Regions from separate parts of the Vagococcus sp. 211 genome, predicted to be linked through region 3. Evidence: riboswitches for the same ligand, from Rfam matches in the RefSeq annotation. Region 3 holds a riboswitch; each other region holds the start of a gene.

Region 1 (11,052 bases), 770 kb from region 3:
GATTAAAGCGACAGGGGTACCTGGCGTTAAAATTATCGATGCTAAGAATCTACAAGTCATTGTTGGAACAGAGGTACAATTTGTGGCAGATGCTCTGAGCCGGATTCACCAAGCAGGTGGATTAGGGGTTGGATCAAAAGAAGAAAAGAGTACTAATCTGTATGCTGTGACTACAGGGCAATTGGTTCCTTTATCTTCAGTAGCAGATGATGTCTTTTCAACTAAAATGATGGGTGATGGCTTTGCGATTAAGCCTACTGCTCGTAATATTTATTCTCCAGTATCAGGTGTTGTGACGAGTGTTTTCCCGACAAAACATGCGTACGGGATAAAAACAAACAACGGTATCGAAGTTTTAGTTCATGTTGGATTAGATACGGTAGAACTGAAAGGTGACCCTTTTGATGTTAAAGTAGAAGAAGGGCAAGCGGTTGAAAAAGGAAGCTTATTGGCAATGGTTGATTTTGATAGTATTGCAAAAGCTGGTAAAGGAACAGATGTTATAGTCGTCTTTACTAATACAGATGATATAGCTGAGGTTACAATGAACTCGCAAGAAACCGTGAGAGAAAATGATTTAATTGGTCAAGTGAGTATCAAATAAAAGTAATGAGGTCATAAAAAAGAGTTAGCACTTTCAAGTGCTAACTCTTTTTATTTTAGTATCATATGAATCGTAATCCCATTAGGATCGATGGTTGTAAACTGTGTGTCAGTAAGAGGCTTCACTGGGAACTTATTCATTAACAACTGTTCCTGAATCTTATTAAAAGAGCCTTCTTCTGTCCATATCATTTCATAACTATGAATACCTAAATCATCAGTTTCTCGTTTAGCTAGGCCTCTCCCTTGCCAAATATTAGCAGCAATGTGATGGTGATAGCCATCTTTCGCATAAAATCTAGCACTTCCACCTAGGTTATCTGTTAGTTGTAATCCTAAAATATCCTGATAAAAGCTATCATTAGCAGATAAGTCAGAGACACTTAAGTGAATATGTCCCATCATCGTTCCTGCAGGCATTTTTGCTAGTGGTAGAGGTGCTTCCTCAAGCATACTTCTAGCATCCATTTCAATGGAAATTCCTTTTATATCACCATTGTCACGCACATCCCAATGGCTGGTCTCTTTATCAGTATAAATTTCAATGCCATTTCCTTCAGGGTCTTCTAAATAGATAGCTTCACTGTAACCATGGTCAGCAGCGCCAATTAGAGGTGATTTTGTCATGATTAAATGCCTTAAAATCCCTCCTAATGCCACCCGTGACGGAAGTAAAAAAGCCAAATGGTATAAGCCAGTTTGTTGTTTCTTAGGCGCTGAAGGATGGAGCTGATGTAATTGAACCAAAGGTAAATTCGTCTCTTTAATGCCAAGTGTGACAGTTCCTGACTTTTCTTCTAAAGTTGATAAACCAATGATGTCCTCATAAAAATGATGCAATTCTTTTAAATTGTTAACGTTTAATATCACTAGACCTAAGTCTAAACTGTGTTGTTGTTGTAATTGTTGTCTCATATTAACCACCTCTTACTTTTTGTTAGTATAAGTATATAACTTATTTAAAGTAAGTCAAAATGATATGCATCAAAAAAAGACCTAATAAAAGGTCTTAGGTAAAAGAGATAGAGAGTTGTACGACTTGTTCATTTTGTTTGAGGGTGTCTTGATTGGCCTTATCCTCTGTGAGAGTTACTTGTGATGGGTCATAAGCCCATTGTTGTAAGATAACCGTTTGTGTTGATTTAATCGATTCATTTAATGTTTTATTGGTCATTGACCCCATTGATAACTGTTCCGAATCTTGTTGGATAATGTCTGATAATTTGAAGCTTGCTGTTGAGTTAGCACCATTGGCATCAAGTTTTAGTCTAATTTCTTGTGCCTCATCGTTAAAGAGTTCTGCCCAAGATAGCTCACCTTCAAAGTTAGTGCTGTCAGTAAATCCTAATGATACCAAGGTTTCCTCAGTTTCTAGAATACCCTTAACATAGTAATGATACTTAACAGTCACAGTATGACTTGTGGTATGAAAGAGCACTTTATTATAATCTTTCAGAAGTAGATTTGTTTGTTGAGGTTCTACGTGTTCATAACGAATTTGATTTTTTGAAGCGAGTCTTATCTGTTTCAGGTTAATATTAAAATAATTTAGCAAATATAACACGCCTAGGCTTAAAACAGCGATTAATACGAATATTTTTAAGGGATTTTTATTATTTGATAGCATGATTATCATCTCCTTCTGTTTTATTATACCCTATTATAATGAAAAAAAGCTATGATTCATTGAATCATAGCAATAGTTGTTTACTTGTAGTCTCATAGGGTTCAGGTAGATTTAATGCTTCTTCTTGCCATTTTTTTTCATTGGCACTAATATTTAACACTAAACCAACAAGGATTGACAAGGTCAATAAGTTGGATCCACCATAGCTCATAAACGGAAAGGGAACACCAGTCATAGGAATAACCCCTAAAATTCCACCTAAGTTGACAAAGACTTGGATAAGAATTGCTGACCCAACACCGATACAAACAAGTGAATTGAACGCTGATTTTGCTTGAATACCAACGGCAAAAATACGTAAGATCAAGAAGAACAGTAAGGCTAAAATAAATAAAGATTTAATTAAGCCAAGTTCTTCCATCACGATTGAAAAGATAAAATCCGTTTCTGCGACAGGTAAAAAGCCTTTTTTCTGAATACTTTGACCCAAGCCTCGACCGAACCAACCCCCATTATAGATGGCATAATAAGAGTTAATAAGCTGGAAGCCGTTGGTTAGTTGATCTTCAAAAGGATTCTTCATGACTGAGAATCGTTTGTAGATGTAATGGTATTTGCCAGGAAGTAGCATTCCGTCTTTGAACATCACCAGTTGCGTCATCACAAAAGCAAAGACAGCAGTAAAGGTAAAACCATAAACCAAGTAAAGGTAGGCAATTCCGCTTGAGGCAACTAACACTAAAAAAATCAGAGTAAGTATGGTTGCACCACCAACGTTTGGTTGGATAAAAACGAATAAAATCAGACTGCCAATAACAATAAGGGAGGCTTTGATAGAGGACTTAAAGTCTTCTTGAATACTCTCTTGCCGCTTAGCTAAAATATAGGATGTATAGATAATGGTAGTAATCATAACAAACTCAGAAGGTTGTAGACTAATAAAACCAAGATTAATCCATCTCTGAGCCCCTCCCGCAGCGAATCCCATAATCATGGTAACGCCTAACATAGCAAATGAAATAGCGATCATTATTTTTTGGAAAATGTCCGTTTGATAGATACTTAGTTTGGTTCGATAAATAATGGTAATCAGTATTAACGATATCACTAGAAACAGTGATTGTTTCGTAGCAAATGCCATGGAACTTTTACCCGATTGGACTAGTTTATAGGAACTGGCACTGAAAATCATTATAATTCCTATAAAATTCATGACCAAGTAGGGTATAAGTATTTTGAAATCAATGTACTTAAATTTGTTTTTCATATTAAAATCATATCCCCTTTGACTCATAGCTAGTTGTTCTAGCAATCACTGTTAATCATACGCAATTTCACACCGTAAATCTAGGAAAAAAGTAGTTTTTATAAAAATAATTCATCTTTTTCTTATAATTGGGAAGAAGAGACAAAATAATATAGAAAAAACTTAACTTTTGAAGGAGAAACAGGTAAAGTGGAGAGAGAAAACGAAAAAGAGAGTAGTGATAGGATGTCAGTGCAGAAAAATAAAGTGACTCCATTAGCCGTATTAGGGGTGTCTTTTCTTTTAACCACGGGAATGTCAATTAGTGGGACATTGCCTTTAATTAAAGAACAACTGGATTTAACTCAGACTCAAAGTGAGTTAATAGGAACAGTACCAAGTTTAGCGGTATTTATTTTTGTGTTATTATCAGATAGTATTTCTACAAAAATCGGGATGAAACAAACCGTATTATTAGGCCTCTTATTTGTAACAATTGGAGGAACCACCCCCTTATGGTTACCACAAACATTTACGAGTATTTTAATCGGTCGTTTAATTTTAGGTATGGGGTTTGGTTTATATAATTCATTGTCGGTGGGTTATATTAATGCCTTGTATCAAGGTAAAATGCGAGCTAAATTACTAGGATTTAGGAATTCATTTGAAGCGGTAGGGCAGATGGCTTTAACTTTTCTAGCCGGTTATTTATTACTGTTCGGGTGGGAATATGCTTATGCTATTTACTTCTTTGCTCTAATTATTGGCGCGTTCTTTTACTTTAATGTCCCTCAAGTTGAAAAAGTGACCCATGAGTCAAGTGTTAAGACAAGATTAACCCCGTTGATCATTGGGACGATTGTAGTGGCAGCAATGAACGTGATGGTGAGTATCGCCATCGCTGTGAGATACCCGACATTAGCCATTGATCTAAAAGGGGCTGGTTATAATACGAGCCAATATTTAGCTATCATGCCAATTTTAGGCATCGCTGCGGGTTTTTGTTTTGAATGGTTACAAAGAACACTTAGCCATCGCATTCTATATTTAGCTGTTATAGTAAATGTTATGTCGTGTTTATTGATTGGTTTATCTAGTCATTCTTTTGTCTTACTCGTTGTGGGATTATTAATATCAAGTATCCCTGTAGCTTGGGTGTTACCTTATATCTTTAATCACATAGATACCGTATCAGTTAACTCTAATCCCTACATGGTGACCTCGTTTATATTTGTTGGGTGTAATATTGGAGTCTTCTTATCTCCTGTGATACTTAGAGGTTTAGAACTAGTAACAGGTGTAGATAGCCTTAGATTACCTTTTGTTATCTTAAGTGGTATTTTCGCTTTAATGCTAGTCGCTTTAATGACCTATTTTAATCAAAAGAAAAAGAAGAGTGCCTAAGGCATTCTTCTTTTTTGTCTCTATCTACTTCCTTGTAACCACTGATTAAAATTAGCTTGTAATTGATAACCGATGTCTTCAGGTGATTGGTGGAAGACGTTTCCCATAATGTGTAACATGTTTTCTTGTTCTGTGATGTAGTCAACAGAAGGAGAAGCATGCACCCATTTCAGGGCTTCTAGACCGTCAGATTCCATTAATAAGCGTTCAAAAGGGACACGGGTCATTAATTCTACCAAGTAAGGCTCATTTTTGAGGCTAGGTCCAATGGTGAAGTAACAACCAAGAGCAATGTAGTCATCGAGGTAATCAAGTGTACCGTACCAATGAACAAGATATTGGTTAGGATAGTGTTGGATAGTATCTAACACTTCTTTTTCTCTCTTTTTAGTATGGAGAATGACAGGTTTTTTAGTCTGAGAGGCGTACTCTAATTGTTTTTTAAACGTCACCATTTGTGTTTCTAAAGGAACCTTGGTCCATAAATTATCTAAACCAATTTCTCCGATGAATGAGGCCTCATCTAAGGTATTTAGACACTCTTCAAAGGATAATTTGTCTGTATCCCAAGGATGAATCCCAAAGCTTAGCCTTAGGAAAGGGACATTTTTGATGAGAGCTTGATTTTCTTCCCACTCTTTTGGTGTCTGGCAATTAATCATGGCAGGAATATGATGATTCAGTAACAAGGTTAAAAGTTCTTTATTCTTGGATAGATGACAATGAGCATCAATTAAGGGTAAAGTCATTGGTCAGTCCTCCTCAACTTTGGCCAAATGTTGGTAGATAGAATACCTTAAAGGACCCTGATCCGCAAGCCACTCTCTTGTCTGTTGCGTCCCATCAAAGGATAATTCTGAGACAAAAGTACTTGGTTGATGGCCCATAATCAAGATTCTATCAGAAAGATATAAGGCTTCATCAATATCGTGAGTGACTAAAATAATGGTCTTATTTAACTGATGGCTAATAGTTTTTAACCAATCTTGTAGTTGTTGTCTTGTAAAGATATCTAGGGCCCCAAAAGGTTCATCTAGTAATAAGATGTCTCGATCAACTAAAACCGTTCTTAAAAAAGCAACACGTTGTCTCATCCCGCCTGACAGAGTAGTAGGAAGAGCGTATTTCACCTCAGTTAAGCCGAAAATAGCGAGATACTCATCGATTACTTTGGTATCAATGGGAAGGTGATGCAACGTTTGATAAAGGGTGATATTCTCATAAACGGTTTTCCAATCAAAAAGCAAATCTTCTTGAGGCATATAGGAAAAGTGATTGTTTAATCCTGTCACTATCTCTCCATCCACCGAAAAGCGGCCACCACTTGGGGTGAGGGTTCCGGATAAAATGTTGAGTAAGCTAGATTTACCACAACCGCTTGGGCCCAGTATGGAAACAAATTCTTTTTCTTTAATTGTTGTTGTCAGTTCATGAAAAATGAGACGATCTTCGTAAGTTAGTGCCAGTTGATCTAAGTGAATCACATTACTCATCCTTTGTAATAAATTGATTAGTATAAAGCGTGCTAGCAGGAATTTTTTCGCTGATTAATTCATTATCAAACATAAATTCCGTGTAGCTATTCCAAACGTCGTCTGTCATAACGCCCCATTTACTTGGTGTTGTTGCATAATGTTTAGACACGAATTCTTGGGATTTCTTTAAAAACTCTAGGTCATGGTCTGGTGCTGATTTGAATAAAATATCGGCCCCTTTGTCAGGTTCAGCTATTGCAAATTCATAGCCTTTTTTTGTTGCATCCACAAAGTCTTGGATGAGCTCGGGGTCTGTGTCGATTAATTGATCTGTTGTTAAGATAATCGGTGTATAGTAATCTAATCGACTATCAAGGGATGTTAATGGCATAAAATTCAATTCATAACCATCCATCAAAGCTTTAGTGTAATCCCATCCTTCATAAAACCATTTAATGTCAATGTTTTTACCTAAATCAGAAGCACCCACAGCAGGGTTACCAACCATTTTTAACTTTGAAACATCGGCTTTATCATTGAGCATAACAGCTTTCAATGTGGCTTCCTCACTTGCAGATTGCCAGCCAGCATACGTCTTTCCTTCGAAATCTTTAGGAGTCGTAATGTTAGCTTCTTTTAAACTCGCGAAGCCTGATGTGTTGTGTTCTAACACCGTGGCAATGGCTTTAACAGGAATTGGGTCTTTAGACGCTGCAGAGTAGGTCAAGTCTTCTTGGTAACTTAAAGCAAATTCTCCTTTATTAGCTCCTAAAAGAGCCAGGCTGGTACTATCTTGTCCTGGTTCAATAATCGTTAAATCAATGCCTTTTTCTTTATAGTAGCCTTTTTCTTTCGCTACATAGATACCTGTGTGGTTCGTATTAGGTAAATAATCAAGAATAAGGGTGACTTCTTTCAAATCTTTGTCTGTGGTTTCTTTCTTTTCATTGTTTGTGGCACAAGCCCCCAATGTTAATAAAGCCATACTACTGATAACCAACCATTTAATTTTTTTCATTTGGAATCATCCTTTTCTTAATTAGTATATAATGAATAAGTGAAACGCTTGCATTTAGAAGCAAGCTTAATGTCATAATCATAATAATTGACGCAAACACGTTGTCTAGTAGATACCCGTTTTTGGCACGAATCATATAGTACCCAAGCCCCGCTGATGCGCTGAGCCATTCTCCAACAATAGCACCACCAATACAGTAAGTAGCAGATATTTTTAAGCCAGATAGAAAGGCAGGGAAGGCTTCAGGTATTTTAACCCGTTGATAGATTTGTTTTGTTGATGCCCCGTATGTTTTTAGTAAGGTAATCTTCTTTTGATTCACATTTTTTAGGCCATCAGTAAAAGCAACTGAAATAGGAAAGAAGCACATCAGGACGACCATTAAAATTTTTGGGGTCATACCGAAACCAAACCAAATAGAAAAAATAGGTCCTAACACTAAAATAGGAATCGTTTGAGAAATAACTAAGTGGGGGTAGATGGTCCACTTAACAGGTTGAAACGCATCCATCGCAATCCCGATAACAAGAGCAAGTATGGCCGCAAGTATCAAGCCAATCAATGCTTCAGTGAGTGTCACAAGACTGTGGGTTAATAAGACATTAAATTCGGTGATTAATGATTGAAAAATCTGTGTTGGGACAGGTAAGATGTAAGCAGGGACTTTTAATAGTCTGCCAAGTAATTCCCATATGCCAACAAAAATAATTAAACTACTGGTTGGATAGATCCAACGTTTTTTCACATAGAGTCAACTCCTTAACAATAAAAAAAGACCAGGGGAGCCCTCGTCGAATGGTTGTGGTATACACAAAGTCTCCCTACGACGGTATTAACCGACAGGTTCTAAGGGTCAAAGTTATTACTTACTCTCAGGCTAACACGTAGCCTCCCCTGATCTATTCATTTATAGGTGAAGTGTAACATTAAAAAAAATGGGGGTCAATTTATTTTAACATTTAGTGAGGAGGAAGCAGTTATGACAAAGAAACATCTGTACGATATAGAGCTGATAACCATAAAGAATAACAAGAGAATTAACAACAATCGTCATTCTTTTTCACTAATTTATTCTCTCCATGGCTCGTTTGAATTAGATAAAGAAGGCACACTAGATTATCTTAATGAGGATAATTTTTATTTAATGAATCATTCTGATTCGTTAATGATTAAGAATAATAATCAGCACAATCATTTGCTTCACGTCCGTTTTTATTTTTCTGAGATAGAAAAAATCATTGCTGATGATTGGCGTCCCTTTTTTAACGATGTAAAACTTGTTTATATGGCAGAAGAAGAACGAGTGATTTTCAAAGAAAAATTTTTTCGTTTTATCTTAGATGCTTTCGAGGTAAAAGAAGCGGTACAGCCCTTTATTAGCACGAGTTATTTACTAAGTTTTTTACAATACATGAATAAAACAGCTTTGGTAGTGAATCATACTAAAGCTTACAACCTAGATATAGATAGCGGTCATCCTAAGATTCAATCCATGATAGCTCATATTGAAAAACATTACGCCAATCGCTTATCCTTAACTGATTTCGCTAAAAATGATTATGTTTCAGAGGCCTATCTGTCTCGTCTTTTTAAGGAAGAAACAGGTATTACGTTTTCACGTTTTGTGGACCAAGTTAGGTTACAACATGCGACAGCGGATTTAAGACAAACAAGTTTACCAGTAATCACAATCGCACTAAATAATGGCTTTCCTAGTGCTAAGCGTCTGACAGAAGTGTTTAAGAAAAAATACCATGTCACTCCTAATGATTACCGGAAAAAAGAAAGTGCTAAAATAAGAGGGAAACAAGAACCATTGGTAGAAGAGGAAAGTTATCATATTATCCCTCAAGAAGAAGCGGTTCAATTCATCGCTCAGTATATGTTGTCTCAAAATATCAAACAAACGGGAGCAGTCACTTCGAAGAAACATACGATTTCGGTGGAACAGGAGCAGTCAGGTTCTTTCAATAAGCCACAAAGAGTGATAAACATTGGGCTAGCTGAAAATGGGTTATCAGAAGATGTCCGTCAACAAATACGTATTCTACAAGAAAAAATTCCTTTTGATTACATTCGTTTTTTTGGCTTGTGTGAAGAAGTTGACCATCAGCATTATGTCATCACAGATAAACACGTTAACAATTACCGATTATTCTCCTTTATCAATGAGATGAGACTGCAGCCGATGATTGTCTTAACGGTAACGGAGCAAACAACCCTTGAAGCATGGCAAGAGCAGCTCTGTTATATTCGTCAGATTATTCAGGGATACGTTCATTTTGAGGCAAGCTTTAGGCTTGGGTGGTACATAGAAATTAATGTAGCAGAACATGATGTATCTAGCAGTGTCCTTCGAAAATTATACGATATGACCTATGATTTTTTACATGAGAATTTCACCACGGGTCATGTGTCTCTTAATATTAACCACCGTGAGCTTTCTGTGTTTAAAGAAGTCATCGCTCCTTTAATAATCGCGCAACGGGTACCAGATATTCTCTCGATTAGTTACCGTGATTATGCCCTTAAAAGTGACAGGTCACAAGGGAGCCATGTTCTTTTTTTAGAAGAATTGGATGCGTTATTGGCATTATCAAAAGGAGCATACAATGATAATCCACCTAAGCTATTTGTGACAGAGTGGAACATATTAGCTAGTGACAATCATATTCTTAGTGGTACTTTTTTTAGGTCTGGGATTGTTCTTAAGGCAATGGTGGAATTATCACATAGAGTGGACGGTGTTGGTTTTTGGTTGAACCTTGAAAGTGAAGCGACGGTTACTAAAAAGAGCAAAGATTCCAATTTATCTGTATTCCTTCATGGCCCATTGAAACGCCCTTTATATTTTGTCTTAACTCTGTTGGACCGAATTGGAGAAGACATTATTTATCAATCGGAACGGTATCTTGTGACCAAAAAATTTAATTCTTACTATTTGTTGTATTATAACTATTATTTTTTAAACCCAACAGATACAGCCTACGAAAATTTATGGAAAACCAGCCAAAAAGAAGAAGTGTTTCAGTTTGTTGACTTGCCAAAGGGGCGCTATTTAGTTAAGGAGTTTTTGTTAGATAGTCAACATGGTGGCATTTATCATCAGTGGTTAAAAGCGGGCGGATTTACAGAGATGGATACAGATGTTCAGGAATATTTATTGCAATCAGTGGTTCCTGATTTTAATATGAAAGAGATCGTCGTAGATGATGGGACCATTGAGGAACAAATTACCTTAGAAATGAATGCTTGTTATCTTTTGATTATGAATAGAGTCGAATCATTGGAAGAAAAATTAAGAAAGTAAGAAAAAGACCGTCTTATTATTACTTTCTTTTGTATCATGATAAAATGAAAAAAAATAACCCCTGATAAGGTTAGATATGAACACGACAAGAGTCTGTCAAAGAATTAAAATAAAAATGTGGAAACGTTTGAGTGAGGTGCAGTATGAAAAAAGTTTTAGTATTACATACCGGAGGAACGATATCAATGGTGCAAGAAGAGGGAGGTTCTGTGGGGTTATCTCAGAGTCATCCCTTAGCTGAGACCATGAGTTTACTTCCTAAAGATATAAAAGTGCAGGTAGAAGAAATTTTTAATCTACCTTCCCCACATATCACGGTGACAGAGATGCTGAAATTAAAGGAGAGAATCGTCAAAGCGCAAGAAGAGG
Region 2 (11,052 bases), 660 kb from region 3:
CATTTGTATTCTCCTTTTAATGAGGATCTTGAATCCGTTTAAATAATTTCTCCATGTCTTGATTGGTAAAATGAATCAAGACCGGTCTTCCATGAGGGCAATTAAAGGGATTCTCGCATTCTTGTAGTTCTAAAAGTAAAGCCCTCGCTTGTTTATCATCTAAATAATGATTGGCTTTGATGGATTGTTTGCAACTCATCATAATCGCCTTAGATTCTCTAAATTTTGCCACATCCACTTGACCTTCTTCTAAAAAGATATCAATCATGTCTCTCATAATGGCTTCTTCTTCACCCACAGGGTACCACGTTGGGTGTGAACGAATAATAAAGCTATTGGTTCCAAATTCTTCTAAATGAATACCAATCATGGCTAAACCGTCCAAATGCTCATTGATCGTCATAACATCAGATTTGTCATATTCTAACACAATAGGGACAAGAAGATCTTGTAAATCATCGGTTACTTGACCAATCTGTTCTCTGAAATACTCGTACTTTATCCGTTCTTGAGCCGCATGTTGGTCCACAATATAGAGCCCTTCGTCACTTTGAGCAAACAAATACGTTCCGTGCATCTGACCAAAATACTCTAATTGTGGAAAAGACTCTTTCGATGATTCTTCCGAAACGTCTTCTACACGGTCCTCTATCGTAACCTCTTGTTCTACTTGTTCTTCCACGATAGGGACTGAGTGACTTGCTACCTGGTCCTCTAGTATCGGCATGGGTTGCTTCCCTTTTTCATTTACATCCGTTATCGGATCCGTGTCAGAATCCTTAGGCGTCATATAAAACTCACCACTTTTTGAGTCATAGTTCAACCCACTAGTGTTCGTTGGTCTTTTGATACTTTGAGCGGGTGTCACCTTTCGCTCTCCAATAGGTAATTGAATTTGCTCCATTTTCGGTTCAGGTGACACCCGGCGTTTAAAGGGGGCTGTGTCTTTAACATTTGGGATAAGTAACTCTTTACTTAGTGTCGCTTTTATCCCTCTTTCAATGAGTTCCATTAATTCTTTTTCTTTACTTAAGCGAACTTCCTGCTTGGTTGGGTGAACATTCACATCCACTAAAAGCGGATCCATCTCTATTTGTAAAACTACTAGAGGGAATCTACCTACCATGAGCTTTGATCCATAACCAGCAATAATGGCCTTGTTTAGAAGGTAATTCTTAATGTATCTACCGTTGATGATGATGGACACATAATTTCGACTAGCTCTAGTTACTTCTGGCAAGGAAATATACCCTTCTAACTTAAAGTCTAAATCTTCTTCTGAGACCGGTAGCATTTTTTTTGCCGTACTGACGCCATAAATGCCTGCAATGGTTTGTTTCAATTCCCCTTTACCCATAGTGGTCATCATAGCATTCCCGTCATGAACTAAGCGAAAGGCAATACTCGGGTGGCTCATAGCCAGTCGATTGACAATATCCCCAATTTTAGCTAGTTCTGTAGGCAATGTTTTAACGTATTTCAAGCGAGCCGGCGTATTAAAGAACAAGTGGGATACTGTGATACTCGTTCCCTTTCGCAATGAATGAGGCCTATGATGTACGACCTCTCCTCCAGATAACTCCAAATAAGTACCTGTTCCTTCTCCAGTTGACGTCTCCAAAATCAGCTCAGATACAGACGCAATACTTGGCAACGCCTCGCCTCTAAAGCCTAAAGAACGAATACGGAACAGATCATCTCTTGTGTGAATTTTACTTGTAGCATGGCGCTTAAAAGCGTTAAGTACATCCTCATTGACAATCCCATCACCATTGTCCACCACTTGTATCTTTTTCAATCCGGCTTCTTCAATAAAAATATCTATTTGGGTACTATTGGCATCAATGGCATTTTCCACGAGTTCCTTCACAACTGAGGCAGGGCGTTCCACCACTTCTCCTGCGGCAATCTGATTCGCTAATGTTTGAGATAACTCTTCAATACGTTCCATGTCATCCTGTTCCCCCTTTTGTTATAATTTTTTTTGTAATTCTACTAAGATTGTCAAAGCCTGTAACGCTGTAACATCTAGTAAGTTCAATTGTTTTAATTCATCGATGACTTCTTGTTCTGGTGCTTCTAACCCACTAAATAAAGACAATTGACCTTCTTCAACTTGTGTTTTGACAGGTTGAGTAGGTGTCGCTTTTGGTTTTTCTAACGTGGTCAGAGTAGCAGTAGGGCTCGTTTTTTCTAACGCTTCTAAAATAACGCTCGCTCTTTCTAATAAAGAACTTGGGAGTCCAGCTAATTTGGCAACATGAACCCCATAACTCTTATCTGCTGGTCCTTCCATCATTTTATGTAAAAAGACCACTTCCCCGTCTTGTTCCACAGCTCCTACATGATTATTTTTCAACCCACTAAGCTCTGTATCGAGTTGTGTCAGCTCATGATAATGCGTGGAAAATAGTGTCTTGGCCTTCACTTCTTCATGTATGTACTCAATAATTGACTGAGCCAAAGCCATACCATCATACGTTGCGGTTCCTCGACCAATCTCATCAAATAAAATCAAACTATTCGGTGTCGCATGACGGAGTGCCTGATTGGCTTCCATCATTTCAACCATGAAGGTACTTTGACCTGAAATCAAATCATCTGAGGCCCCGATACGAGTAAATATCTGGTCAAAAATAGGCAAGACGGCCTTCTCTGCCGGAACAAAACAACCAATTTGAGCCATGATAACCGTTAAGGCTAACTGACGCATATACGTGCTCTTACCCGACATATTGGGTCCTGTGATAAGCATAATCATGGTTTCTTCTTCTAAGGATACTGTATTTGGCACGTATTCTTGATGACCTAATACTTTTTCCACCACTGGGTGCCGACCATTTTCCACAAGTAACGTGTGGCGGTTGGGTGTTAAGGTTGGGCGGACGTAATGATACGTTTCACTCACAAACGCTAAACTTTGCAGGACATCCAGACTAGCAATCGCTTTAGCCAATTGTTGTAATCGCTCAATTGACGCCTTTACTTCTTCTCTAATTTTTAAGAACAAATGATACTCTAGTTCTTGTGATTTTTCTTCTGCTTCTAAAATCAAGGTTTCAATTTCTTTTAACTCAGGCGTAATATAGCGTTCAGCGTTTGCTAACGTTTGTTTTCTTTCGTAGCGACCTTCTGGAAGAGAGCCTATATTACTTTTTGTCACTTCGATGAAATAACCAAATACTCGGTTAAATTTGATTTTAAGTGTTTTAATTCCTGTGGCTTCTCGTTCTTTACTTTCTAGTTCCGCAATCCATTTTTTCCCATTTTTCATAGCATCTCTGTACGTGTCCAACTGGTCGTTGTAACCATCTGATATGACGTTACCTTCTGTAATACTCAATGGGGCTTCTTCATTAATGGCAGATTCTATTAAGGCCACTAACTCTTCCATAGGTAGTAAGTTTTCTAATAAATCTTGCCACTGTCCCTCATCTATCCCGATTAAAATCTGTCTCATCCCAGGTATTTGTTCTAAGGATACTTTTAGTTGTAGCAAGTCGCGACCATTCACATTACCAAATGCTACTTTAGCGGCTAATCGCTCTAAATCGTACACTCTTTTCAAATTCTCTTTGATGTCCATCCGTTCAAAATAAGCGCCTAGTAAACTTTCAATCATGTTTTGTCTGGCTTCAATTTGTTTCATTTGAATTAAAGGACGGTCTAACCATTGTTTTAATAGCCTACCCCCCATAGCAGTTTGGGTTTCATCCAATAACCATAGAAGCGTCCCTTTTTTGTCTTTGCTACGGATGGATTGAATCAATTCTAAATTGTATTTAGAATAATAATCCATTTTCAAAAAATGTTTGGGTTCATATACTTCTGCTTGTTGCATGTGACCTAAGCTTCTTTTTTGAGTCTCAGATAAATAAGAGAGCAAGGTTAGTGTTCCTTTTACTAATAAAGGTTCTGCTAACTCTTCTACTAAGAAATTGAGCTCTGAATGATTGAGTATGTCAGACTGCTCTGATATCAAAATAGCCTGTTGCTCAAATTGCTCTGCTAAGGTGTCAGAAATAGGTGTTCCAAGAACAATTTCTTTGGTTTGTAAGCTACTACACTCATTCATAACACTTTCTTCATCGAATAACACACTGGTTTTCAATTCCCCTGTGCTTAAATCAGCGTAAGCAAAACCATATTGCCCATCCTCAATCACTAATCCTGTTAGGTAGTTATTGGTCTTGGCTTCGACTTCTTTTCCTTCCATGACGGTTCCTGGGGTCACTAACTGGACAACTTCTCGCTTAACCATGCCTTTGGTTGTCTTAGGGTCTTCCACTTGTTCACAAATAGCAACTTTGTACCCTCGCTCAACGAGATTATCGATGTAACCTCTTGCCGCATGATGGGGAATACCACACATAGGAATTGGGTCATCCGCATTCCGATTGCGACTAGTCAATGTTAATTCTAATAATTGAGCTGCTTTTTCAGCATCATCATAAAACATTTCATAAAAATCACCTAAACGATAAAACAAAAAGGCGTCAGGGTATTGTGCCTTAATGCCTAGATATTGCTCCATCATCGGGGTGTGTTTGGTTTTTTGAGGCACAGTATCACTCCTTATCTATCTAACCTATTATCTAAATCCTCATTAACACTTTTTTCTAGCTTACCTGTCATATATTGTACCAATTCATTGGCTTCTATCAGTCGCTCACGAAACGTAACTACTAAAGGATGTTCATCAAATTCTTTTTGCAAGTCATTGGCCGCTTTTACTGCCTCTTGCTCAGCAATTGGCTTATCGTAATGAGCGAATTGAACCGCATCTTTTTGCAGTTGTTTAATGTCCTCTACCATTTTTGTTAGTCCTTCATGAGACCCGATTTGAGCTTCTATGGCTTGATAATCCTTAATAACGGGATGTTGATTCAATAATTCTAGAAACTGGTTAAGAGACGTTTGTACTGCTTTTGTATACACATCAGGACGTTCCATTCTTTTCACCTCTTCTTTTTAATCACGAAATGGTCGATCTGGATTAATCATATGCGCTTCTATTTTTTTAGCTTTACCTGTGGTGTCGTCTATATCAATGACACAATACGACAACAACTCTCGTCCCTCTTCCACCACTTCAAAGCGGTGAGGTAAGGCTGTTATAAATTTGTCAATCACAGCGGGTCTTTGCATCCCTAAAATACCATCATAAGGACCCGTCATTCCTACATCTGATAGATAAGCCGTTCCTCCTGGTAATATACGAGCATCATTGGTTTGCACATGAGTATGTGTGCCCACAATCGCGGATACTCGCCCATCCACATACCATCCCATGGCTTGTTTTTCACTGGTTACTTCTCCATGAAAATCAATAAAGATATGATTCGTTCTCTCACGCGCTTCTTCGATTAATTCATCAATCACCGTAAAAGGATCATCTATAGCTGTCATAAAGACTCTCGCCTGTAAGTTAATCACAGCGATTTCCAATTGATTCACCTTAATAAAGACCATGCCTTGTCCCGGTGTCGTTGCCACTGGGAAATTAGCTGGTCGTACCAGTTTTTTAGCATCATCTATAAAGTCCATGATTTGATGATTGTCCCACGCATGGTTCCCTAGGGTCACTACATCTGCCCCGTCCTGTAACAATTTTTTGTATATTTTTTCAGTAATCCCACGACCTGCAGCAGCATTCTCTCCATTCACTACTGTCACTTGTGGACGATACTTTTTCTTTAATTTTGGTAAGTAGGTCGTAATGGCATCTCTTCCCATTGACCCTACAACATCTCCTACAAATAATACACGCATATTTTGTCCTCTTTTCTAATTAACTACTTGCTACATTCTATCAATATTTTGAGACAAATAAAAGGAAACCTCTCCAATTAGCCTCGATTCCTATCAGCATCTTGCTTCCCAATTTTTAACCGTTCTATGTTAAAATGATACACAAGATATCCAAACAACCTAAAGGAGGCGTTATCTATGAAACAACCTATCCTTATTTTCGGTGGTAGCGGTTTTATTGGTCAAGCACTTTGTAAAGAAGCTATCCAGCGAAACATTCCAGTTATTAGCATCTCAAAACACGGTAAACCCAAAGGACATGATCTATGGATGACACACCCTCTCTTAACATGGGTAACAATGGATATCTTTCGGGAATCAGAATGGCGTGACTATGTAAAAAACTGCCGTTGTTGCATTAATTTAATTGGGATTCTTTTTGAACAACCAAAAAAGGGCCTTACTTATGACAAAATGATTGTCCATAGTAACCACCTCATTGCTCAAGAAGCACAAAAACACAAAAAAAATTATCTTTTTCTATCAGCAAAAGGCGGACCTTCTGGCTATGTTAAAGCAAAAAAACAAGCAGAGCAGGAAGCGATGACTTTAACAACTACCACTATCATTATAAGATCGGGGCTTGTGGTGACAAAGCGACAACCGATAACTTATTTACAAGGGGTAGGCATTAAAGGACTCACTCACTGTCCTCTCTTAAAAAAACAAGCCAATAAGGTATATCCCACACCATTAAAGGTACTTGTACCATGTATTCTCAACCATATGGAACAACCAACCTCGTTGCTTGTTTCTGACATTCGATAATAATTAAGGAGCTTACGACATGAATATACTCATCACAGCGGGCGGTACGTCTGAAAAAATTGATCAGGTTCGTGTACTAACAAATCAAGCCACAGGGCGTCTAGGAAAAGAAATAGCTGATGCGTTCAAAAAAGAAGACGTGCACATCTACTACGTTCACGGTCCTCAAGCGGTACTACCAACAGGAGATAACGTGGAGCTAATCCCCATTCACTCTGTCAAAGAGTTATACACACAGATGGAGAAGTTACTAACAACCACGCCCGTTGATTATGTTATCCACAGTATGGCGGTGAGTGATTACCAGGCCAACCAAGCCTTAAGTGATTACGAGCTAGCTCGCACATTAGCAAAAAATCTAAAAAAACAGCCAGACTTATCAGAGGATGAATTAGTAACTGCTATTCAACAAATCCTACATAACCCGGACACATTCACGGATCAAACAGCTAAAAAAATCAGTTCCAAAGGAGAACAACTTGTCTTAATCTTAGATAAAGCACCTAAAGTCATTCAACACATCAAAAAATGGCAACCTAATACCACTCTTATTGGTTTCAAACTACTAGTGGGTGTGAAAGAAGAAGAATTGGTCCAAGTGGCAAGGGAGAGTATCATCAAAAATCAAGCCGATTTTATCCTAGCTAATGACTTAGAAAACATTACAAAGGAAGAACACCTTGGTCTACTTGTAGATACATCAGGTGTGAGACAACGCTTCACAACGAAAAAAGACATTGCTCAAGGAATCAAGCAACTTATCATCAAATAGTAAGGAGTGACATTATTATGCCAACGGTTTTACTTGGCGTATCGGCCAGTATCTCTGCCTATAAAGCAGCCGATCTGACGAGCCAACTAAAAAAACACAACATTAATGTAGAAATTATTATGACAAAAAATAGCACACAAATTATACCTGAACTTACCTTGCAAGTATTATCTAAAAACAGAGTACACACAGATGTCATGTTAGAACATAACCCTTTAGAAATTAATCACATCGATATGGTCAAAAGAGCCGATTTATTTTTAATCGCTCCTGCTTCTGCCAATATTATTGGAAAAATTGCTAACGGCATTGCAGACGACATGTTGTCTACAACAGCACTGGCTGTCCATGATATTCCAAAATGGATTGCACCAGCTATGAATACGTACATGTATCAAAACCCTGCCATGGTGGATAATTTAGCCACTCTAACACGCTACGGTTACGACATCATTGAACCAAAAGAAAGTCTTTTAGCTTGCGGGGATTACGGCAAAGGTGCCCTTGAGGATGTTTCTATCATTGTCGAAAAAATCGTGGCTTATTTTCAAGAATTAAAGGAGAAGTAACATGAAAACCAAACAGTTAACCCTAACCGCTATCTTTATAGCGATTATTATTCTTTTTTCTTTTACACCACTTGGATTCATTAATTTAGGCTTTATCAAAGCAACCTTGGTGCACGTGCCAGTGATTATCGGTTCTATTATTTTAGGGCCTCAAATCGGTGCCCTATTAGGACTCGTTTTTGGTTTAAGTAGTATGTTGATTAATACGATTACACCTTCTATCTTGTCTTTCGCCTTCTCTCCTTTTATCCCTGTTCTAGGGACAACGCAAGGGAGCTTATGGGCCATTGTTATCGCTTTGATTCCTCGTATATTAACAGGAGTCGTTCCTTACTATGTATACAAAGGACTCGTTAACCCTAAAAAAGAGGAATCGAAAAGAATCGCTTTATTTACAGCAGGAGTCACAGGGTCTTTAGTGAATACTATCCTAGTGATGAATCTCATTTTCTTTTTATTCCAAGATGCTTATGCTAGTGCTAAAGGAATCACTGTCGGGAGTGGCTTATATAAAGCCGTTCTAAGTGTCATCTTTATTAATGGTATCCCAGAAGCCATCGTGGCAGGGATTGCAACTAGTACTGTGGCTTTTGTCCTACTAAAGGTCTACTATAAAAATCAGTCTAGAGGTTGACGTATCTTCTCTTCTCACTTGGTATAATTGAGACATCAAGTGATACAGGAGGTGTGACATGAGACAATCTAGAGATTGGACCTATGTTGTAGCAATAATTGCTCTCATTTTTGGTCTGTGGCTAATTCTTCAATTGGTAAGTGGTATTCTAGCCATCATCATTAAATTATTCTTTCCTATTCTTATCCTTTTAATGGTGGTCCAAATGGTCCAACGTCACAGAAACAGGAAACCTTATCGCTGAATATAACAAACAAAAGATAGTAACAAACGACACAAAAAGAACCGATAGTCCCCCTATCGGTTCTTTTTATTTTATTTATGATGGTAACAATAACTTTTTATTTTTTTTCATGGTTAAAATAAGCAGTGCGTATGTAGCTAATCCTGTTAGTATAGCACTTGTTCCATTAATAACGAGAGAATACATCAGCGGACTTAAGCCCCACATTGCATATTTACCCCAAAATATAACACCTGCAACAACATGCCAAACATATCGGCTAATGATTCCTACCACTGTCCCCAAGCCCAAATAGAGATAAACAGAACGACTGTTAGACCTAACTGCCTCTTTTATTTTGTTAGAATACACACCTGCCATTCCGATAAAGGTGTAGGCCAATAAATATTCAATTAAAGCTTGTGATACAGTCAAAATATGGGCTTTCCCCATGACAAAATGCAGTAATCCCCACATCAATCCTGACATTAGAGCTGGCTTAGTTCCCCTTCTAAAAGCATAAACAATCAAAGGAAACATACCTATTGAAATCGAAAAACCTGGACCAAACTTTAGCGGTATAAAGGAAAGTGCCATAGATAGAGCGGCGACAATTGCTCCCTCTAACCAAATTCTATTTTTCTGTTGTGACATAAAAAAATCCCCCTTTTAATGTTTGCCGACCACACAAAAAGGGAGTAATGTCCTTGAGATTACTCCATCACAATTCCTACGAATGTACTAACAAAATCAGGTTCTAGGGTTTAGAATGTCTGAATTCAATCTCAGCTGAAGCTCCCCTTTGTGATGGTAACGGTATTTAGTTATCTATTATTCTCTCATTCATTGGTATATCTGTCAAATTAACGCGTTTATTTGTTATTAAATACCTTTATTTCAATAAATCATTGTCATAAACAGTGTAATCACACCGATAAACAAATAATCGTTTCCCATCTACTAAAAAATTAGTAGATGAGGGAACTTCTGTATCTGATATACGAATGCTATCGCCACTAAATGTCGCCAAGGGGTTACCATCTTGACTTCTAATTAAAATCGTTTTCGCTTTTCCTGTAAATTTATTTTGAAATTCATTGTACATACTATTCATCACAGGAACCGCTTTATTTTGATTATCAATGTCTACCTTTTTAGCATAATCTTCAAAGATATTATCCATTCCTTGCTCGTAGGCAATAAGAGAAGAACCCACATGAGTCATTGATTTCCCGCCTACTGTCAATGCGATAACTTTAGAATCCTTCCGAACTTCACCATCAGATCCTGTCTTATCAAATTTGGTGTCTCGCTCAATTTTGACAGATTTTCCACTGACACTATCAATAAGCTGAGAATTAGTATCATACGTTTGGACAACCATTTCTAATCCTGCAAAGTCTTGTTTAAAATCCTTCATCCAGTTAAACATATCCGTACAACCACTCAAGGTTACAATAAGGCCACCTAATAGTATGACACGGATTATTTTTTTATGTTTCGACATTTTTTAACCTCCCATATTCTTAGTTATTCCTTTTTATTGTAACACTTATCCCTAAATATACGGAAGAATAAATGACCGTTACCTCATTTGATTCTTTCCTTTTATCTGTGCTAAACTTTGATTTAATCTTAGAGAGGAGCCTTTTAACGATGAAACCTGTGTACTCATTTATAGGTGTTGGCCTCATCACTTTCTTACTTATCATCTTATACCAATCTTTCCAATACCCCAATTACTCCTTAAGTGTTGGAAAAGTGACAGACACAGAGACAATAAGTCAGGTAGATACAATGGATCAACACGGTAATCAAGATGTTTTAACCACACAACGTCTTTCTATTCTCTTATTATCAGGAGAGCATAAAGACCAACAGATTACACTCATCAATCACTATGATCAATCTCAAATTAGCACGCAACGCTATCACATAAGAGATGTTCTATTTATGGATATCAATCACACAGATTTAGCTGAATCTAGTATCATTGAAACGAAACGAGATAGCTCTTTGATTATTTTCATCCTTCTCACGGTGCTATTGATATTAGTGGTTGCCAAGCATCACGGAATCAAATTATTTCTTGTTTTTGGTATCAACGCGGGTCTACTGATAGGATTACTAATGTGGTATAAAGAAGCTAACAGCCAATTATTGCTTATTGCAAGTTTATTACTGACACCTTTGTTCATCATAGTAAGCCTTATGTTATTCAGTGGTTGGTCAGTAAAAACAAGGATTGCTATGACAGCGTCTCTTGTTACGACCT
Region 3 (11,052 bases):
GGCAGTGAACTTGTTGATGGAATCCCCTGATTACCTTATTTATGAGGTTGCTAACAAGGTTGGGTTTTCTGATTATAAGTATTTTAACAAGGTATTTAAGAAATACATGGGCATGACTGTTTCTGAATTCAAGGAGAAAATTCTATAGAGTGTAGAATTTTCTCCTTTTTGTATAGAAAACCACCTTATGAAAGCGTTTTTGTCTAGGTATAATAGCAAGTATAAAATATAGGGGGTACTAAAATGAACACGTTTAAAAAAGTGAGTTTGGCAGCAGTGGCATTATTAGGAATCACAGCATTAACAGCTTGTGGAACAAAAGATGACAAGGCAACAGAGGATGGGAAAGATAAAGGAAGCGATACATTAGTTATCTACTCACCTAACTCAGAAGGATTAATCAACGCAACGATTCCAGCATTTGAAGAAAAATACGATGTAAAAGTCGAACTAATTCAAGCAGGAACAGGCGAGTTATTCAAAAAAATGGAGAGTGAAAAAGAGTCTCCTGTGGCAGATGTGATTTTTGGAGGATCATACACACAGTATGAACAAAATGGTGACTTATTTGAAGAATACGTAGCGTCAGAAAACGACGAAGTAGTTGAAGAATACCGTAACACAACAGGTTATTCAACACCTTACACATTAGATGGTAGTGTCTTAGTTGTGAATCCTGATTTGACAAAAGGGGTTAAAATTGAAGGCTATGCTGATTTATTAAATGATGAATTAAAAGGAAAAATTTCAACAGCAGACCCAGCTAACTCATCAAGTGCGTTTTCACAATTAACAAATATGTTAGCTGTTATGGGGGGTTTTGAAGATGAAGGATGGGAATACGTGAAAGATGTGTTCACATTAGTGGATGGAAAAATCAGCTCAAGCTCATCAAATGTATACAAAACAGTAGCAGATGGGGAAATGGCTGTTGGATTATCTTATGAAGACCCAACGGTTCAATTATTAAACGACGGAGCAAACGTTGAAATTGTGTATCCAAAAGAAGGTACGGTTTTCTTACCAGCCAGTGCAGCGATTATCAAAAATGCTAAAAACATGGACAACGCTAAAAAATTCATGGATTTCATTATTTCTAAAGAAGTACAAGATACATTAGGCCGTGAAACAACGAACAGACCTGTACGTATTGGTGCTGAAACAAGTGATAACATGAAACCATTAGATCAAATCAAGACAGTAACAGAAGATTACAGCTATGTGATTGAACATAAAGAAGAAATTGTTGACAAATATAACGAAATTTTTGTGGAAACACAATCTAAATAAGGGGTAATACGATGAGTGAAATTCGAATAGAACATGCGAAAAAAATGTATGGCGATACAACAGTTATCGATGATTTGAATGTGACTATACCGGACGGGATCCTTTTTACTCTTTTGGGTCCCTCTGGTTGTGGGAAAACGACATTATTAAGAATGATAGCAGGCTTTAACTCAATTGAAGGTGGGGATTTTTACTTTGGTGACCAACGAATTAACAATGTGGAACCAAGTAAGAGAAACATTGGCATGGTGTTCCAGAACTATGCCATTTTTCCTCATTTAACGGTAAAAGATAATGTGGCTTTTGGTTTGAAACAGAAAAAAGTATCTGCCAGTCACATGAAAACCGAAACACAAAAGTATTTAAAATTAATGCAAATTGATGAATATCAAGACCGTAAGCCATCTAATTTAAGTGGGGGACAACAACAGCGTGTGGCCTTAGCGAGAGCCTTAGCGATTACACCAGAAGTTTTATTAATGGATGAACCACTGAGTAACTTAGATGCAAAATTACGTGTGGATATGCGTCAAGTCATTCGAGAAATTCAGCATGAAGTCGGGATTACCACCGTATATGTTACCCATGACCAAGAAGAAGCCATGGCCATATCTGATCAAATTGCGGTAATGAATAAAGGTGAAATCCAACAAATTGGTAAACCGAAAGAATTGTACCACCGTCCAAGCAATGAATTTGTCGCAACCTTTATTGGCCGGACTAACGTGTTAGAAGCAAACCTAGTCAACAAAGATGGTCAAGGGGTTCTTGTGTTTGAGAATGGGTATGAGTTATCTTATCCTGTACTGAATGATCACGAAGAGCAGAAGGTTCGTGTGAGTATTCGTCCGGAAGAATTCGTTAGAAGTGAAGATGGCGAGATTAAAGCTGAGATTGTAGACAGTTTATACCTTGGTCAAACCACAGAATACATCGTGAACTTACCCTTTGCTGATCGTTTACAAATGAGTGAAGAATCAACCTTTATGGAAGATTTGGGTCATGGTGATGAGATTCGATTAAGCATTAACCGTGATAAGATTAATGTGTTCAACGAAGATGGTACAGTGAATCTGTTGGAGGTGAAGTAGCCCGTGAAGGAAAAAAAGACCTTTAATATTTGGACAGGCTCTTCTTTACTAATTTTTATCACGTATTTGTTATTTTTAGTCTATCCAATTATGACGATATTAGGTCAGTCTTTAATTAAAGATGGCAAAATATCCTTTGAACAATTTCAAACGTTCTTTTCAAAGAGCTATTATTTTTCAACCTTATTTAACAGTTTTAAAGTATCAATTACGGCTACTTTTTTTGCTTTAGTTCTAGGTACATTGTTAGCTTACCTATTTACCATGTACCAATTTAAAGGGAAGAAAGTCTTGCAAATATTGATTATTATTGCGTCAATGTCTGCTCCTTTTGTGGGGGCATATTCATGGATACTGTTACTTGGACGTAATGGTGTCGTCACCAAATTTTTAACCAATGTGCTGCATTTTCCACAACTAGATATTTATGGCTTCTCAGGCATTGTGTTAGTGTTCAGTTTACAATTGTTCCCATTAGTTTTTTTATACGTAAATGGGGCATTTAAAAGCATTGATAATTCAGTATTAGAAGCAGCAGAAAGTATGGGAAGTCGCGGGTTTAATCGTTTCTTTAAAGTGATTTTACCGTTACTAACACCAACGCTTTTAGCAGCAGCGCTCCTTGTTTTTATGAGAGCTTTTTCTGATTTTGGTACACCTATGCTAATTGGTGAAGGATATAGAACTTTCCCTGTATTGATTTATACTCAATTTATTAGTGAGGTAGGTGGCAACGCAGCTTTTGCCTCGTCTCTAGCCATCATTGCTATTATGATTGCGTTGACTATTTTCTTAATTCAAAAGGCCTTATCGAATCATTTTAGTTTTAGTATGAATTCACTGCATCCGATTGAATCAAAAGAAATGACAAAAGGTAAAACAGCGGGAATCTACGCTATTGTTTACGGCATTGTTGGTTTGGCAATTTCACCTCAAGTGTATTTGATTTATACTTCATTCTTGAAGACATCAGGAATGGTCTTTGTTCCAGGGTATTCACTGAACAGTTACAGACAGGCTTTTGACCGAATGGGATCAGCGATTATTAACACCATTCGCATTCCTTTAATGGCCTTAGTGATTGTATTAATCTTTGCTATTTTTATTTCTTACTTAACGGTTCGAAAGAAAAATGTGTTTACTTCATTAATTGATAGTTTAAGTATGATTCCATATATCGTGCCAGGGACGGTATTAGGGATTGGGTTTATTACGTCATTTAATACAGGAATTGGCGGTACGGGTTTTCTAGCGATTACAGGAACGGCTTGGATTATGGTCATTTCTCTTTCTGTTAGACGATTACCTTACACCATACGCTCCTCTGTTGCGAGTTTGCAACAAGTGTCCCCAAGCATTGAGGAAGCGGCAGAAAGTTTAGGAAGTGGTCGGTTGAACACCTTTTTCAAGATTACAGTACCAATGATGATGTCAGGGATTATTTCAGGAGCTATTTTATCTTGGATTACGATGATTTCAGAATTATCTACGTCCATCTTGTTATATAATGTTAAGACCAGAACCATGCCGGTGGCTATCTATACAGAAGTTATTCGTGGAAATTACGGTGTCGCAGCAGCATTATCAACGATTTTAACGGCTATCACAGTCGTGTCACTATTGATTTTTATGAAGGTATCAGGTAGTGATGATATTACGTTATAGATAATTAAGAAGAAAGACAAAACAATTCCCCTTGTTTTGTCTTTTTCTTTTTATTGGGATGATTTAGTGTACAATGAAGTATAAAAATAAATGGAGGATGGTTATGAAGAAAACATTAAGTGTTGTTATCACATGTCTTGCTCTTGTTACCCTGATGGTTGGGTGTGGAGGGAAAGGTCTAAGTGGGAAAGAGGCTGCCACAGTCTTTATGGATGCAGAATTTTATGGGAAAGAAACAGAAACATACAAGGAACACTTTGGTGTGGCTATAGACAATATGGAAGAAGACATCAAAGCAGGATTAGAATTTAGTCTTGGTGGGATAGGCATTAGTGACGACGTTTTGACAAGCGTTGCTAAAGACATGATGACAGCGATTAAAGACAAAACGAGTTTTGAAGTGACGGAGACGAAAGAAGTAGGGGAAGAGACAGTTACAACTATTGCTATTAAGGGATTGGACCTAGAAGGGGTAACGACAAAAGCAACAGAGGCAAGTACAGAAGCTCTTGTATCCATCCTAAAAGACAAAGGTTTTGCTATTGATACCTTGGAGGATTTAGCTGAATTAGAAGAAGAACAAGCAACAGAAGCTATTGAAGTGATGCAAGACCCAGAGATTATGACCCAAATGTTAGATACGGTATTACCTCAATTAATGACTAATATTGAGCCTTCAAAAGAAAGTAAAAACGTAGATGTTACTTTAGTGAAACATAAAGATATCAAACATGGTTGGGAAATAAAGGATAGGGAAGCGACGATTTTACAACTTGTTTCTGTTTATCTTTCGGTTTATTAAAAAAAGAGTCGTAACCAATCATTGATTGGTTACGACTTTTTTTAATCAGGCAAGACTTTATTTAGAACAATGGCAACGATGGAAGCTGTCGCAATTGGCGAACTAAATAAGTATTGTACAAAATCGGGTAAGGTTTGAATGAAATCCTTTGGAATCAAAATTAATCCTAAAGCAACAATCATAGGGATAGAGATAATGTACATTTGTTTCTCATGAATGGGCACCTCTTTAATTACTTGCATTCCACTGGTTGCAATGATCCCACAAACAACCACAAAGACTCCGCCGATGACAGCTGAAGGAATGGAAGAAATCAGCATCGCTAATTTGCCGGAAAAACCAAAAACAATGAACCAAATACCTGCAGCACCGAAGACTTTTTTACTAGCCACGCCAGTAATCGAGATGATGCCTGCATTTGTTGAATAACCTGTAACAGGGGTAGAACCAAGTAAAGCTGATAGCATACAGCTAATCCCTTCACCAATCACCCCACGATTAATCGTTTCAGGTGTTAATTCAGAATCTGTGACTTTACTAATAGCAAACCAAGTTCCCGTGGTTTCTGCGAGTAAGACAACGTAAATAATAATCATCGTTAAGATAGCAGACAAATCAAAGTGAAGGGGTGTATGGAACAAAGCGAGTTGTGGCAATGAAAATAAAGGCGCATCACTCACAGCGCTTAAGTCTAGCACACCTAATAATTGAGAGACCACAGACCCGACAATTAACGCAATAATAACGGAAGACACACGGAAAATACGTCCTTTATCGCCTAGTTTGGTTCCCAACATAGTTAAGGTAATTAACGTCGCTGACGTGATAATCGCAATCAGTAAGTTTTGATTAATGTCCCCAGGGGCGTTAAAAATATTATCCGTTAAAGCAACGGGAATTAAAGACAGACCTACAACATAGATAATCGTTCCCCCAACAATTGGTGGAATGAAGGAATCAACGAGTTTGTGGAACATACCTGTGAGCCCTAAAAGTGTCACAAGCACCGCTCCCACCAGACTAGCACCAAGTACCGTTCCCCAACCCATATCTCCTGTTTGATTGGCAAAATAAACCCCGACGATTGCGCCAATTGGTATGAAGGAAGGCCCTTGGGCGATGGGGATTTTCATAAACAAGAAGGTTTGAATGAGCGTCCCGATACCAGCGGCTAAAAAGGTTGCTTGAATCAAACTAGAGCTACTTGCTGGGCTTAAACTTAATGCTGAAGCAATAATGAAAGGAACGACATAGACATCCATGGCAAGGACGTGTTGAATTCCTAGGAAAAGCGATTGTGGGGTAGAGATAGGCTCATCCACCCCAATGGTTAAATGTGATTCTTGTGACTGAGTCATGACTAATTGTCTCCTTTTTTACTATGAACTAGGTTTCCTTGAACCCAGACTTCTTTAATATGTTCAGGTTGTACTAAATACAGTAATTTTTGAAAAATAGCTTCTAAGGGTGTTTCTTCTTGGATAAAAGAGTGTCCTGTGCTTATTACTTGAGCATCAAAAGCATAGCCTTCAGCTAAACGTCCAATAGGAAGATCTAATGCTTCTCCCCCACCTGCTGTCGCCAGATAAAATGCTTCATTTAAGGTAAGAGAGTGTGGGGCTTCTTTTTGATCTGATAGGATACGAGAGACCATCACTGTTTGCTTGATGTTGTCATACAAACTAGGTGAAAAGCCGCCAGATATATCAGAGCCTAGTCCGACATCTACTTTAAACTCGTTGATGAGTTGTTTCACTCGTGTGATTTGGTTCCCAAAATAAACATTAGAAATAGGACAATGGGCGACGGCTGTTCCTGTTTCCGCAAAGATTTTTGCGTCAGCATCTGTTAAATGACCGCAATGAGCCATGACAGATTTGTCTCCCAATAATCCGAATTCTTGTAACATTTCTGTGTCTGTTTTACCAAATCTATCTAGCACATAGTCATGTTCCCACGTGCTTTCACTACAATGAGACTGTACGTGGACATCGTATTTAGTTGCTAATTGACCTAATCCGTACAAAGCATCATCTGTACAACTGGGAATGAAGCGAGGCGTCACAACGGGATACACCCCTTGTTTGGTCTCCATATTTAATGCCTGTACTCGTTTAATAAAGTCTTCAGTGTCTTGTAGAGCGGCATGGGTAGAGGTGTCACGGTAAAAGTCAGGATTGGCATCAGTATCATCCATCACAACTTTACCTACAAGTCCACGTTGGCCTTTTTGAGCACAAATGTGTGCTAATTGATAGCTACTCTCTTTATGGGTGGTGGCGAAATAAAGGCCAGTGGTAGTTCCTAAAGAAAGCAAAGTCTCTACTAAGTCCTCGTAAACCCGTGTGGCGAAGGTTAAGTCATCGTATTTCGCCTCTAGTGGGAAAGTGTAGTCGTTTAGCCACTGGTATAAGGGTTTATCCAGAGCAAGACCAGCCTGAGGCCACTGAGGGGCATGGATATGTAAATCAATAAAGCCTGGTAAAAGGTAATGATTATCTGGTACGACGTATAAGGTACCAGAATAGGTTGCTTGCTCTAGGATGCTAGTGTATTGAGCATCTCCAGGAGAAAGCACCTTTTCGATGGCACCTTCTTTGTTCAAACAGAACAAAGAATTCGTTAAAATAGCCACATCAGTGGGAGTAATACTAGAAAAAGCGGTTCCTTGAACAACTTTGTTAAACACGAACATTACCTTCTTTCTTGTTGTTAATATAAGTGATTATAGCAGAAAAATAAAAAAACATCTTGTTTTTATTGAAATGACATCATATTTTAATGATAATGTTCGTGTTTTATTTAATGTTTGTCATGGAATCTGAGAGAAGGAAACGGATAGTATTTGGTATATTGTGATAAGTATGAGATAGTTGTAGTAGACTTAACAGGATAGTCAGGAATTTTTCTTCCCTCTAAAAAGAGAATGACTGTCTTTTGGAACGTGAAGACAGTGCAATAAGAGTGAATAGATGAAGCGATAAAGAGGAGATGGCATTATGTCAACATTAGATGACTTAACAGGTTTAGTAGAATCGTTCAATAAACGATATACAAAAAAATATTTTGAATCACTAGAAAGAAAAAGACAGTCCTTTGTGACTGATTTTTCTGTAGAAAAAATAAAAGAAATGACGCTTGAAGAATACGCTATAGGACAAGGTAAAAAAGCGAATTTTTGTTATCGATTTGAAATCGATTTAAAGGACTTGGGAATCATGCTTGGCAGTCCCACGAGAAAGTATGGTATCTTTTTTAGTAAAGCAGAAGATGACATGCGTTCAACTGAGCGATACGAAGGTGGTAACTTTGAATTATTACGTCAGGACATCCTAACACTATTAGAGGATGGTAAAAATGAAAATTATGAAGGGATTGAACAGTCAGCTTTACATCCTTTATTTAGAAGTAAATTATTGGCTGTGTATTACCCAAAAGATTATCAATACATTTTTTCAGAAGAACACCTGGATGATTATTTAGAATGGTTTGGTCAAGACCCAACTGCATTTGATTCTATCTTATCTAAACAATTATATATGGGTCGGATAAAAGAAGACCATCCAGTCTTCTCTAAGTTTAGCCCCTTGGCGTATAGAATGTTTTTAGAAATGGCGTTATTTGATGATTCGAAATATAAACAGGAAAATGTTAATACATTACCTGGTTATCTGGAGGCAGAGGATGCCTTAGATCAACGTAGCTTGAATATTGTTATGGAAAAATTCCTAACAGATGGTAGGGAAAGAGTGTTAAGTTTCACACCGCAACCAAGCATTATTATTGAAGAAACAGAAATAGCTGGGAAAACCCATTTTGTCAGAGATCCAGAGATAGCTGAAATTGCGTTGGAAATGTCTGCTTTTAACTGTGAAATTGATCGAAAACATAAGTCTTTTGTTGCGGTTAAAACAAATAAAAATTACGTGGAAACGCATCACTTAATACCGATGTATCATCAGGAATCTTTTGAATACAGTTTAGATGTTCCAGGTAATTTAGTTATTTTGTGCCCGACATGCCATAGAACGCTACATTATGGTAAAAGTAAAGATAAAAAGGAATTAATTGACAAATTATACAATCGTCGAAAAAATTACTTGAAAAATTCTGGTATCCCTCAAACGATTGAAGAGATGTATGAACTCTATGACATCGTTGATGCGTAATACCTTGTATTATTTTCTTGAATGTTTATAGTGCTTATGACATAATACGTATAACTAAATAGTCACCACTAGGGGTGTTTTGTAAAAAAACTGAGAGAGACACAGGTCTTAACCCTTTAACTTGATCTAGTTAATACTAGCGTAAGGAAGAGGTGAAGACGTGCTGTTTTTTATTTCTATCTTTCCGCACACATTCCAACCACTTCTCAAGCTAGAAGTGGTTTTTTATTTATGTAAAAGAGAGAGGGTTGTGGAAAATGGAAAAAGGAATTGAACGATTACTAGACGAAGTTGAAGGAAGACAATCAGAGTTATTAGATCTATTGAGTACATTAGTACGATTTGAAACCCCTGCTCCACCTGCTAGGAATACAGGCGATGCCCAAGAATTTGTGGGTCATTATTTAGAAGAGTTGGGGTATGCTGTGGATAAATGGGATATCTATCCTGGAGATCCTAATGTCGTAGGCGTTAAAAAAGGGACACAATCAGATGACTACCGAAGTTTGATTATTAATGGTCACATGGATGTTGCTGAAATCAGGGAGGACGAGCAGTGGGAAACCAACCCTTTTATTCCGATTGTTAAAGAGGATGTGGTCATTGGAAGAGGGACAGCAGACATGAAAGGCGGTCTAGCAGGTGCTTTGCTTGCCTTGAAATTATTGAACGACGCTGGGCTGGAGTTGAAAGGTGATATTACCTTTCAATCTGTCATTGGAGAAGAGGTTGGAGAGGCAGGAACATTGCAGTGTTGTGAGCGAGGGTATGCCGCAGATTTTGCATTAGTCGTAGACACGAGTGATCTGCATATTCAAGGGCAGGGTGGGGTTATTACTGGGTGGATAAGGGTGAAGAACCCGCGAACGTTTCATGATGCAACACGTCGTAACATGATTCATGCTGGAGGTGGATTGAATGAAGCCAGTGCCATTGATAAAATGACTGTCCTTATGCGAGGCTTAAGAGAGTTGGAAGACTTGTGGGCTGTGACAAAAAGTTATCCTGGCTATCCTGCGGGAACAAACACGATTAATCCTGCTGTTATTGAAGGAGGCAGGCATGCTGCTTTTATTGCAGATGAATGCCGATTATGGATCACGGTTCATTTTTATCCCAATGAAACGCATGAAGAAGTAGCTAAAGAAATAGAGGAACATTTATTAAGAGTGGCTCAGGCTGATCCTTGGTTAAGAAGCCACCCACCTACTTTTGAATGGGGTGGACAATCAATGATTGAAGATCGTGGTGAGATTTTTCCTTCTTTAGAAATTGATAAAGAACATCCAGGCATCCGGTTGTTAGAAACGCAACATGAAACTATTCACAATCAAAAAGCCAGTGTAGATGTGTCTCCCTCTGTGACGGATGGTGGGTGGTTTGGACACGCTGGTATTCCCGCAGCCATCTATGGACCAGGTGATTTTTTTCATGCCCATGCTGTTAATGAGCAAGTATCAATTAAACAATTAGTCTCGTTCACTAAGACGATGTTATTGTTTGTCTATGAATGGAGCAATACGACAAAAGAATAAAGGATAACCAAATTTTTTAATCAGTCTCCTGACTCGATTGAGAAATTTGGTTATTTTGATGTTATACTATAGTCACCTTTTATGGACAAAAGTGAAGAAGGAGAGAGAGACTATCAACTTAAAAAAAGTCGTAGTTATTTGGTTGTTTGTGAGTATGTTAACAGGGTGTAGTAATGCGTCAAAAGCCTATGAATCGGCAATGAATGCTGGAGAAATAGCACTCATTGAAAAAGATTATAATCGAGCAAGAGAGCATTTTGAGAGAGCTTCAGAGTATAAAACGAAACGTAATTTAGGAAAAGACTATCAACAACAAATGGAAGCATTTATGCTGGCGAAAACGGAAGAAGACTCTGGCAATTACGTGGAGGCATTGGCGTTGTATGAAGAGGTTATGGGGTATGAATTTGGTTCTAACTATCTATCTAAATCAGCTTTGACTCACAAAAAAGCGGTGCTTGCACTCAAACATGAAGAAGATGAGAAGAAGGCATCAGAGT

What was found. Region 3 has a riboswitch for thiamine pyrophosphate ahead of ACVWM0_RS08470 (acetylornithine deacetylase). Riboswitches for the same ligand answer to the same signal wherever they lie in the genome.
Region 1: linked by a shared signal. The riboswitch ahead of ACVWM0_RS04965 (ABC transporter permease) and the one ahead of ACVWM0_RS08470 (acetylornithine deacetylase) in region 3 are both predicted to bind thiamine pyrophosphate.
Region 2: linked by a shared signal. The riboswitch ahead of thiT (energy-coupled thiamine transporter ThiT) and the one ahead of ACVWM0_RS08470 (acetylornithine deacetylase) in region 3 are both predicted to bind thiamine pyrophosphate.

The regions. Positions count from the first base shown of each region.
Region 1 is NZ_CM150475.1:986,790-997,841, forward strand. Features, by position in the region: gene nagE (N-acetylglucosamine-specific PTS transporter subunit IIBC) at 1-604, shown strand, start outside; gene ACVWM0_RS04930 (VOC family protein) at 655-1,518, opposite strand; gene ACVWM0_RS04935 (hypothetical protein) at 1,613-2,230, opposite strand; gene ACVWM0_RS04940 (FtsW/RodA/SpoVE family cell cycle protein) at 2,295-3,497, opposite strand; gene ACVWM0_RS04945 (MFS transporter) at 3,723-4,880, shown strand; gene ACVWM0_RS04950 (TatD family hydrolase) at 4,901-5,629, opposite strand; gene ACVWM0_RS04955 (ABC transporter ATP-binding protein) at 5,633-6,364, opposite strand; gene ACVWM0_RS04960 (ABC transporter substrate-binding protein) at 6,366-7,373, opposite strand; gene ACVWM0_RS04965 (ABC transporter permease) at 7,360-8,118, opposite strand; TPP riboswitch at 8,175-8,279, opposite strand; gene ACVWM0_RS04970 (helix-turn-helix domain-containing protein) at 8,353-10,683, shown strand; gene ACVWM0_RS04975 (asparaginase) at 10,827-11,052, shown strand, end outside.
Region 2 is NZ_CM150475.1:161,473-172,524, reverse strand. Features, by position in the region: gene ACVWM0_RS00940 (Maf family protein) at 1-3, opposite strand, end outside; gene mutL (DNA mismatch repair endonuclease MutL) at 17-1,951, opposite strand; gene mutS (DNA mismatch repair protein MutS) at 1,973-4,564, opposite strand; gene ACVWM0_RS00925 (YlbF family regulator) at 4,576-4,953, opposite strand; gene ACVWM0_RS00920 (TIGR00282 family metallophosphoesterase) at 4,972-5,772, opposite strand; gene ACVWM0_RS00915 (NAD-dependent epimerase/dehydratase family protein) at 5,950-6,579, shown strand; gene coaB (phosphopantothenate--cysteine ligase) at 6,599-7,351, shown strand; gene ACVWM0_RS00905 (phosphopantothenoylcysteine decarboxylase) at 7,369-7,920, shown strand; gene ACVWM0_RS00900 (ECF transporter S component) at 7,922-8,554, shown strand; gene ACVWM0_RS00895 (hypothetical protein) at 8,613-8,798, shown strand; gene thiT (energy-coupled thiamine transporter ThiT) at 8,874-9,431, opposite strand; TPP riboswitch at 9,488-9,589, opposite strand; gene ACVWM0_RS00885 (DUF5052 family protein) at 9,670-10,284, opposite strand; gene ACVWM0_RS00880 (YibE/F family protein) at 10,434-11,052, shown strand, end outside.
Region 3 is NZ_CM150475.1:1,758,663-1,769,714, reverse strand. Features, by position in the region: gene ACVWM0_RS08510 (response regulator transcription factor) at 1-148, shown strand, start outside; gene ACVWM0_RS08505 (ABC transporter substrate-binding protein) at 244-1,290, shown strand; gene ACVWM0_RS08500 (ABC transporter ATP-binding protein) at 1,302-2,381, shown strand; gene ACVWM0_RS08495 (ABC transporter permease) at 2,385-4,046, shown strand; gene ACVWM0_RS08490 (DUF5105 domain-containing protein) at 4,150-4,848, shown strand; gene ACVWM0_RS08485 (uracil-xanthine permease family protein) at 4,890-6,206, opposite strand; gene guaD (guanine deaminase) at 6,209-7,537, opposite strand; gene ACVWM0_RS08475 (HNH endonuclease) at 7,848-9,017, shown strand; TPP riboswitch at 9,078-9,182, shown strand; gene ACVWM0_RS08470 (acetylornithine deacetylase) at 9,275-10,552, shown strand; gene ACVWM0_RS08465 (DUF4767 domain-containing protein) at 10,644-11,052, shown strand, end outside.